DNA from 2 places in the Shewanella sp. 10N.286.52.E4 genome. Region 1 is predicted to be linked to the other one. Evidence: predicted binding sites of a transcription regulator. Region 1 holds the regulator's gene; the other holds the start of a gene.

The links. Region 1 encodes sigma-54, which starts transcription at its own class of promoters, with help from an activator protein. Its sites were predicted from a motif close to GTTGGCACGNNNNTNGNNT; they were not measured.
Region 2: a site for sigma-54 is predicted at 1,698-1,716, ahead of flhA (flagellar biosynthesis protein FlhA). Genes of this name have one in related genera too.

Annotation. Positions count from the first base shown of each region.
Region 1 covers NZ_JBFRJJ010000007.1:134,508-137,990, forward strand. The annotation lists partial or broken gene lptA (lipopolysaccharide transport periplasmic protein LptA) at 1-325, shown strand, start outside; gene lptB (LPS export ABC transporter ATP-binding protein) at 598-1,329, shown strand; gene AB4153_RS04505 (RNA polymerase factor sigma-54) at 1,511-2,995, shown strand; gene hpf (ribosome hibernation promoting factor) at 3,020-3,307, shown strand; gene ptsN (PTS IIA-like nitrogen regulatory protein PtsN) at 3,310-3,483, shown strand, end outside.
Region 2 covers NZ_JBFRJJ010000028.1:87,597-91,079, reverse strand. The annotation lists gene fliR (flagellar biosynthetic protein FliR) at 1-509, shown strand, start outside; gene flhB (flagellar biosynthesis protein FlhB) at 517-1,647, shown strand; gene flhA (flagellar biosynthesis protein FlhA) at 1,764-3,483, shown strand, end outside.

The sequences.
Region 1 (3,483 bases):
GATTAACATTAATGCAGATGAATTGCGCGCATTTAGTGAAGAGTCTGGCGGTCAAAAAACCATGGTTGCCACCGGTAATCCGGCTACATTCTCGCAAGAGTTAGATGATGGTCGTATTGGTACAGCCAGTGCCAATGAAATCAGATATGAGCTAGCCAGCAGTATTTTAACCTTAAAAGGTAACGCTAAACTTGATCAAGCAGGTAGCCAAGTTACCGGTAACCTCATCAGTTATAATATTGAAAAACAGCAATTGATCGCTGAAAGTACTGGCGACGGAAAAGACCGAGTCATCACAATTTTCCAGCCTGAAAACTATCCTGATTTAAATGAATCGAAAGACACTTCAGAGCAACCAGATAGCGCCTCATCTGAGCCTGTTTCAACAGAAGAAGTCACAGAGCAAGCACCTGAAGAAACAGCTGAGAAGTTAATTGAAAATCAATCTGATGCCGCTATCGAAAACACTGAAAATGGTTTGGATTCGGCAGCAGCAACTGAAGCTGAAACACCTGCAATAGCTAAACCTGCATCAAGTGATGAGCAACCAGCTTCAGATGCATTACCTGAAACACCAGCGCTAGAGCAAACTCAATAATGACCCAAATTACCTTAACAGCTGAAAACTTGGCTAAAAGCTACAAAAGTCGCCAAGTGGTCAAAAATGTCAGTCTTACCGTTAAAACTGGGCAAATTGTTGGGCTATTAGGGCCAAATGGTGCAGGTAAAACCACCACCTTTTATATGGTCGTTGGCTTAGTTAAAAGTGATAAAGGCCGCATATTAATTGATTCAGATGATCTCACGGCAGATCCAATGCACCTGCGTGCACGCAAAGGCATTGGTTATTTACCGCAAGAAGCCAGCATTTTTCGCAAGTTAACCGTACACGATAATATTATGGCGGTGTTGCAAACCCGCAAAAGTTTAACGACTGAGCAGCGCATCGAAGAGTTAGAGCACTTATTAGAAGAGTTTAATATTACTCACATTCGCGATAGCCAAGGTATGGCATTATCGGGTGGTGAACGTCGACGTGTTGAAATCGCACGCGCATTAGCGGCAAACCCTAAGTTCATTCTGCTAGATGAGCCCTTTGCTGGTGTCGACCCTATCTCTGTGATAGATATCAAGAAAATTATTCAACAACTAAAAAATCGTGGACTTGGAGTACTCATTACCGACCATAATGTTCGTGAAACGCTTGATGTATGTGAGCGCGCGTATATTGTTAGCCACGGTGATTTAATTGCAGAAGGCACGCCTGCTGAAATCTTAGACAATCAGCAAGTCAGGTCAGTATACTTAGGTGAGCAATTCAAGCTATAGTTAGCATTCTTTAGTGCACAATATGGCATGTCGCGACCAGTATCAGTCCCACTTTTTAGTGCAATGTTCTAGACTGAACTTAAGCCAAGGTTCAGCTTAAGCCTAGAAGCAGTTTAAAAAGGTGCTAGACCCACACAATTGTTAGTCGCGATGATGAAACTCAATTAGGGATAAGCGGTAAATGAAAGCCTCACTCCAACTCAAAATGGGTCAACACCTGACTATGACCCCACAGTTGCAACAAGCCATTCGCTTATTGCAACTTTCCTCATTGGAGCTACAGCAAGAAATTCAACAAGCACTTGACTCAAATCCACTCCTTGAGCTCGAAGATGAGTTTGCTAAAGCAAAAGAACCTGTAAAAGAAAACGCCCAGCAAACCGATACTGATTTTAGTGATAACAGCCAAGTGACTGTTGAAAAAGACACCTCAACCGTAGACACCACTGAATCGTTAACCAAAGAATCCATGCCAGACGAATTACCAATGGATACCACATGGGATGAAGTTTACACAGCATCACCAAGTTCAGGTTCTGGCGCAGTGGCTCGTGATGACGATATGCCTTTTCAGGGTGAAACCACAGAAGGCTTATATGAGCATTTAGAGTGGCAAAAAAATCTCACCCCTTTTTCTGAAAACGATCTGGTAATTGCTACGGCGATTATCGATGCCGTTGATGAACGTGGTTACTTAACCCAAACAACTGAAGACATATTGCAAGCTTTAGGCCTAGAAGATATTGAACTCGATGAAGTTGAAGCTGTACTCAAACGAGTACAGCATTTTGATCCTGTAGGCGTTGCAGCAAGAGATTTAAGCGAATGCTTGATGATTCAGCTGGGCCAATACCCTAGTGAAATACCTTGTATCGATAACGTTAAGCTACTGATTGCAGAACACCTAGACTTAATTGCAGGCCGCGACTTTAGATTATTAATGCGTAAAACCAAGCTTAAAGAAGATGATTTACGCGAAGCGATTCAATTTATTCAAACGCTTAACCCACGTCCAGGGTTACAGATCACTCCTATTAAAGATGAATATGTCATTCCAGATGTGACAGTGTTTAAAAAGAGTGGCCGTTGGGTCGTTGAGTTAAATCCAGATAACATGCCAAAAATTGGTGTGAATCAGCAATATGCAGCAATGGCAAAAGGCTCAGCAAACCAATCAGACAGCCAATTTATCCGTGGTCATTTGCAAGAAGCAAAATGGTTTATCAAAAGTATTGAAAGCCGCAATGAAACCTTATTAAAAGTGGCTAATTGTATTGTGCAATTTCAACAAGGCTTTTTTGAGTTTGGCGAAGAAGCAATGAAGCCAATGGTACTTAATGACATTGCTGAAGCCGTTGAAATGCATGAATCAACCATTTCGCGTGTCACGACACAAAAGTATATGCACACCCCTAGGGGACTTTTTGAACTAAAATATTTCTTTTCAAGCCATGTGAGTACTGATGATGGCGGAGAGTGTTCTTCTACTGCAATTCGCGCATTTATTAAAAAGCTTGTTGCGGCAGAAAACCAGCAAAAGCCACTTAGCGATAGTAAAATGGCGACGCTATTGGCAGAACAAGGGATCAATGTTGCTCGGCGTACGATCGCCAAATATCGTGAAGCAATGCTCATCCCTCCCTCAAACCAACGCAAAAGCCTATAAGCCTTTGTTATTGGAGGATGATATATGCAAATTAACCTGACTGGGCACCATGTGGAAATTACTCAATCTTTACGTGAGTATGTACAAACTAAGTTTTCAAAGCTTGAACGACACTTCGAACAGATCAATAATGTTCACGTTGTGCTCAATGTTCAAAAGCTGCAACAAATTGCAGAGGCAAAATTACACCTCAAAGGAGGTGAAGTTTTTGCGGTATCACAGAACGCTGATATGTATGTTGCAATTGACGCCCTGATCGACAAATTAGATCGTCAGGTAATTAAACACAAAGAGAAGTTAATTAAACACTAACGATGGAACTTCGCACCATTCTGCAGCCGGCGTGCACTACCTGCGCCACGCCGGGCAGTAAGAAAAAAGTACTGGAACTTATCAGCGATTTAATGGCTGCCCAGTACCCAACCCTATCTTCACAGGCTATTTTTGAAAGTTTAATAGCCCGTGAAAAAATGGGTAGTACAGGTATA
Region 2 (3,483 bases), on a different contig from region 1:
GGCAGATTATTGGTATGCAAACCAGTTTAGGTTTTGCCTCTATGGTCGATCCTAGTTCAGGTCAGCAAACACCAGTTGTAGGTAATTTCTTTTTATTACTGGCTACGTTGATTTTTCTCGCCGTTGATGGACATTTGTTGATGTTTAAAATGCTGGTGGCTAGTTTCGATACTATCCCCATTTCAAATCAGGGTTTTAGCATTACTAATTACCGAAAATTAGCAGAGTTTGGTGGTTATATGTTTGGTGCGGCGTTAACGATGTCGATTTCAGCAATCGTCGCATTACTGCTGATTAACTTATCATTTGGTGTGATGACGCGCGCATCGCCTCAACTGAATATTTTTGCCATTGGCTTCCCGGTAACAATGGTAAGCGGGTTATTGATTTTGTGGCTTACATTAGGGCCCATCATGTCTCATTTCGATGAGGTTTGGCTGCGAGGCCAATTATTGATGTGTGATATTTTGCAATTGACCTGTCAAATTGACGGCTCATTAACTCAGTAGGTTACTGATGGCAGAAGATACAGGTCAAGAACGCACAGAGGACCCCACCGCCAAGCGACTGCAACAGTCGCGTGAAAAAGGACAGGTGGCACGCTCTAAAGAGTTAGGTACAGCGGCTGTTTTATTAGCATCAGCTGTAGGGTTCGCAATCGTTGGGCCTAATCTTGCCCGAAGTCTGCACACTATCATGACACAAATATTGACCATGGAGCGGGATCAAATATTTGATACCAACTCAATGTTTCTGGTTTGGGGAGTGGTTGGCAATGAGCTTGCTTTTCCACTCATCAGTTTTATTGCATTTCTCGCCTTAATTGCTTTTATCGGTAATATCATTCTGGGTGGTATGACGTTCTCAGTTAAAGCTTTTATGCCCAAAGGCAGTAAAATGAATCCTGCTAAAGGATTTAAGCGAATGTTTGGTACACAAGCTCTAGTTGAGTTGACCAAGGGCATCGCTAAATTTGCTGTAGTGGCAGTATCAGCCTATTTTTTATTGAGTTTTTACTTCTTTGAGATAATGACACTCTCGACAGATCATCTACCTGGCAACGTTTACCATGCACTAGAGTTGTTAGTATGGATGTTTATTCTGTTATGTTCTTCAATGCTATTTATTGTGGTGATTGATGTGCCATTTCAAATATGGAATCACAATAAACAATTGAAAATGACCAAGCAAGAAGTCAAAGATGAATACAAAGACACTGAGGGTAAACCTGAAGTAAAAGGTCGAATTAGACAAATGCAGCACGAGATGGCCAACAAAAGGATGATGTCTGAAGTACCAAATGCAGATGTTATTGTGGTTAACCCTGAACATTATGCTGTAGCGGTCAAATACGATGTTAGTCAGTCAGCTGCGCCTTTTTTAATTGCGAAAGGCATCGATGATGTCGCATTTAAAATTCGTGAAATTGCCAGAGAGCATGAAGTACCGATTGTGTCGGCGCCACCTTTAGCACGTGCTATATACCATACGACGAAAATTGACCAACAAGTGCCTGAAGGGTTATTCACTGCAGTCGCACAAATTTTGGCATATGTATTCCAGCTCAAGCAGTATCAAAAAGGTAGGGGCAAGCGACCTAAGCCCGTGCCAATCAATCAACCTATCCCTGATGATTTAAAACACTAAATCGTTTACAAAACCTTCAATTAACCCCGCGGCCCTTTTGAAACTATTCTTTTGGCTTAGTAATTGCATTTTACTGTTGTCAGCGTCAAGAATATTACTATAAAGGTTTCCTACTGATGGATGTAAAAGCAGCATTAGGTCAAGTTAAACAAGTTAGATTAAGTACTTTTAAAGGTATAGGTACGCCATTATTAGTGCTTGCAGCACTCGGTATGGTGGTTTTGCCCATGCCTGCCTTTTTGTTGGACATCTTGTTTTCATTCAACATTGCTTTAGCACTCGTTGTACTGCTTGTCGCTATTTATTCTGATAGACCATTAGATTTTGCCGCATTCCCCAGCGTTCTGTTAGTCGCAACGCTACTTAGATTGGCACTCAATGTTGCCTCAACCCGAATCGTGTTATTGGAAGGTCATAACGGTGGTGATGCCGCGGGTAAAGTCATTGAAGCCTTCGGCTCTGTGGTTATTGGTGGTAACTACGCTGTAGGTTTAGTGGTTTTCCTGATTCTTATTATTATCAACTTTGCCGTTGTTACCAAAGGTGCTGGGCGTATTTCTGAAGTGAGCGCCCGTTTTACATTGGATGCCATGCCAGGGAAGCAAATGGCGATTGATGCCGATTTAAATGCTGGCACATTAACGCAAGATCAAGCTCGCGTACGCCGCGCTGAAGTGACCAAAGAAGCTGACTTTTATGGTGCGATGGATGGTGCATCAAAATTTGTTAAAGGTGATGCCATTGCGGGTATCATGATTTTGGTGATTAACATTCTCGGCGGTTTTGTGATCGGTATGGTTCAACATGGATTGGATTTTTCCAGTGCTGTTGAAATCTACACTTTATTGACCATTGGTGACGGCTTAGTCGCTCAAATCCCTGGGCTACTGTTATCAATCGCTGCTGCATTGATGGTGACTCGTCAAAATGAATCGGGTGATATGGGCGGCATGATGATAAGCCAGATGTTTGTCAGCCATAAGTCAATGGCGATAGCATCAGGCGTATTGTTTGTCATGGGTATCGTGCCTGGAATGCCTCATTTTGCATTCTTAACGTTCGCTTTTATTACAGCCTTTGCTGCATATATGATTTATAAGCGTAATAATGACAACAAAACCGCAGCGCTTGAGCAAGCGGTTAAAAGCCCTGCAGAAATTAAGGATGCAGAGCCTAAAGAACTCAGTTGGGAAGACGTTCAGCATGTCGATACTATCGGACTTGAAGTGGGCTATCGTCTAATTCCGTTAGTGGATAAAGGCCAAGGTGGTGAGCTTTTAGGTCGCATTAAAGGCGTGCGTAAGAAATTATCACAAGAATTAGGTTTCTTAGTACCAGCGGTGCATATTCGCGACAACCTTGATTTATCACCTAACTGTTATCGTATTTCGTTAATGGGAGTAGTGGTTGGAGAGGCTGAAGTTCGTCATGACTGTGAACTCGCGATCAATCCTGGGCAAGTGTATGGCAAGCTTGATGGCATTGAAACAACAGATCCTGCATTTGGATTAGAAGCTGTGTGGATAGCGCCAGAGCAGCGCGAACATGCTCAGACCTTAGGTTATACCGTGGTAGACACGGCAACAGTTGTCGCGACCCATATCAGCCAACTGTTGACTAACAATGCGGCTAAATTACTGGGTTATGAAGAAGTACAGCAGTTAATGGATATGCTAGGTAAAAACTCGCCTAAGTTAGTTGATGGCTTCATTCCAGATATCATGCCATTGGGTTCTGTGGTTAAAGTGATGCAAAACCTTCTAAATGAAGGTGTTTCTATCCGTGATTTACGCACAATTGTACAAACCCTGTTAGAATACGGTACAAAGAGTAATG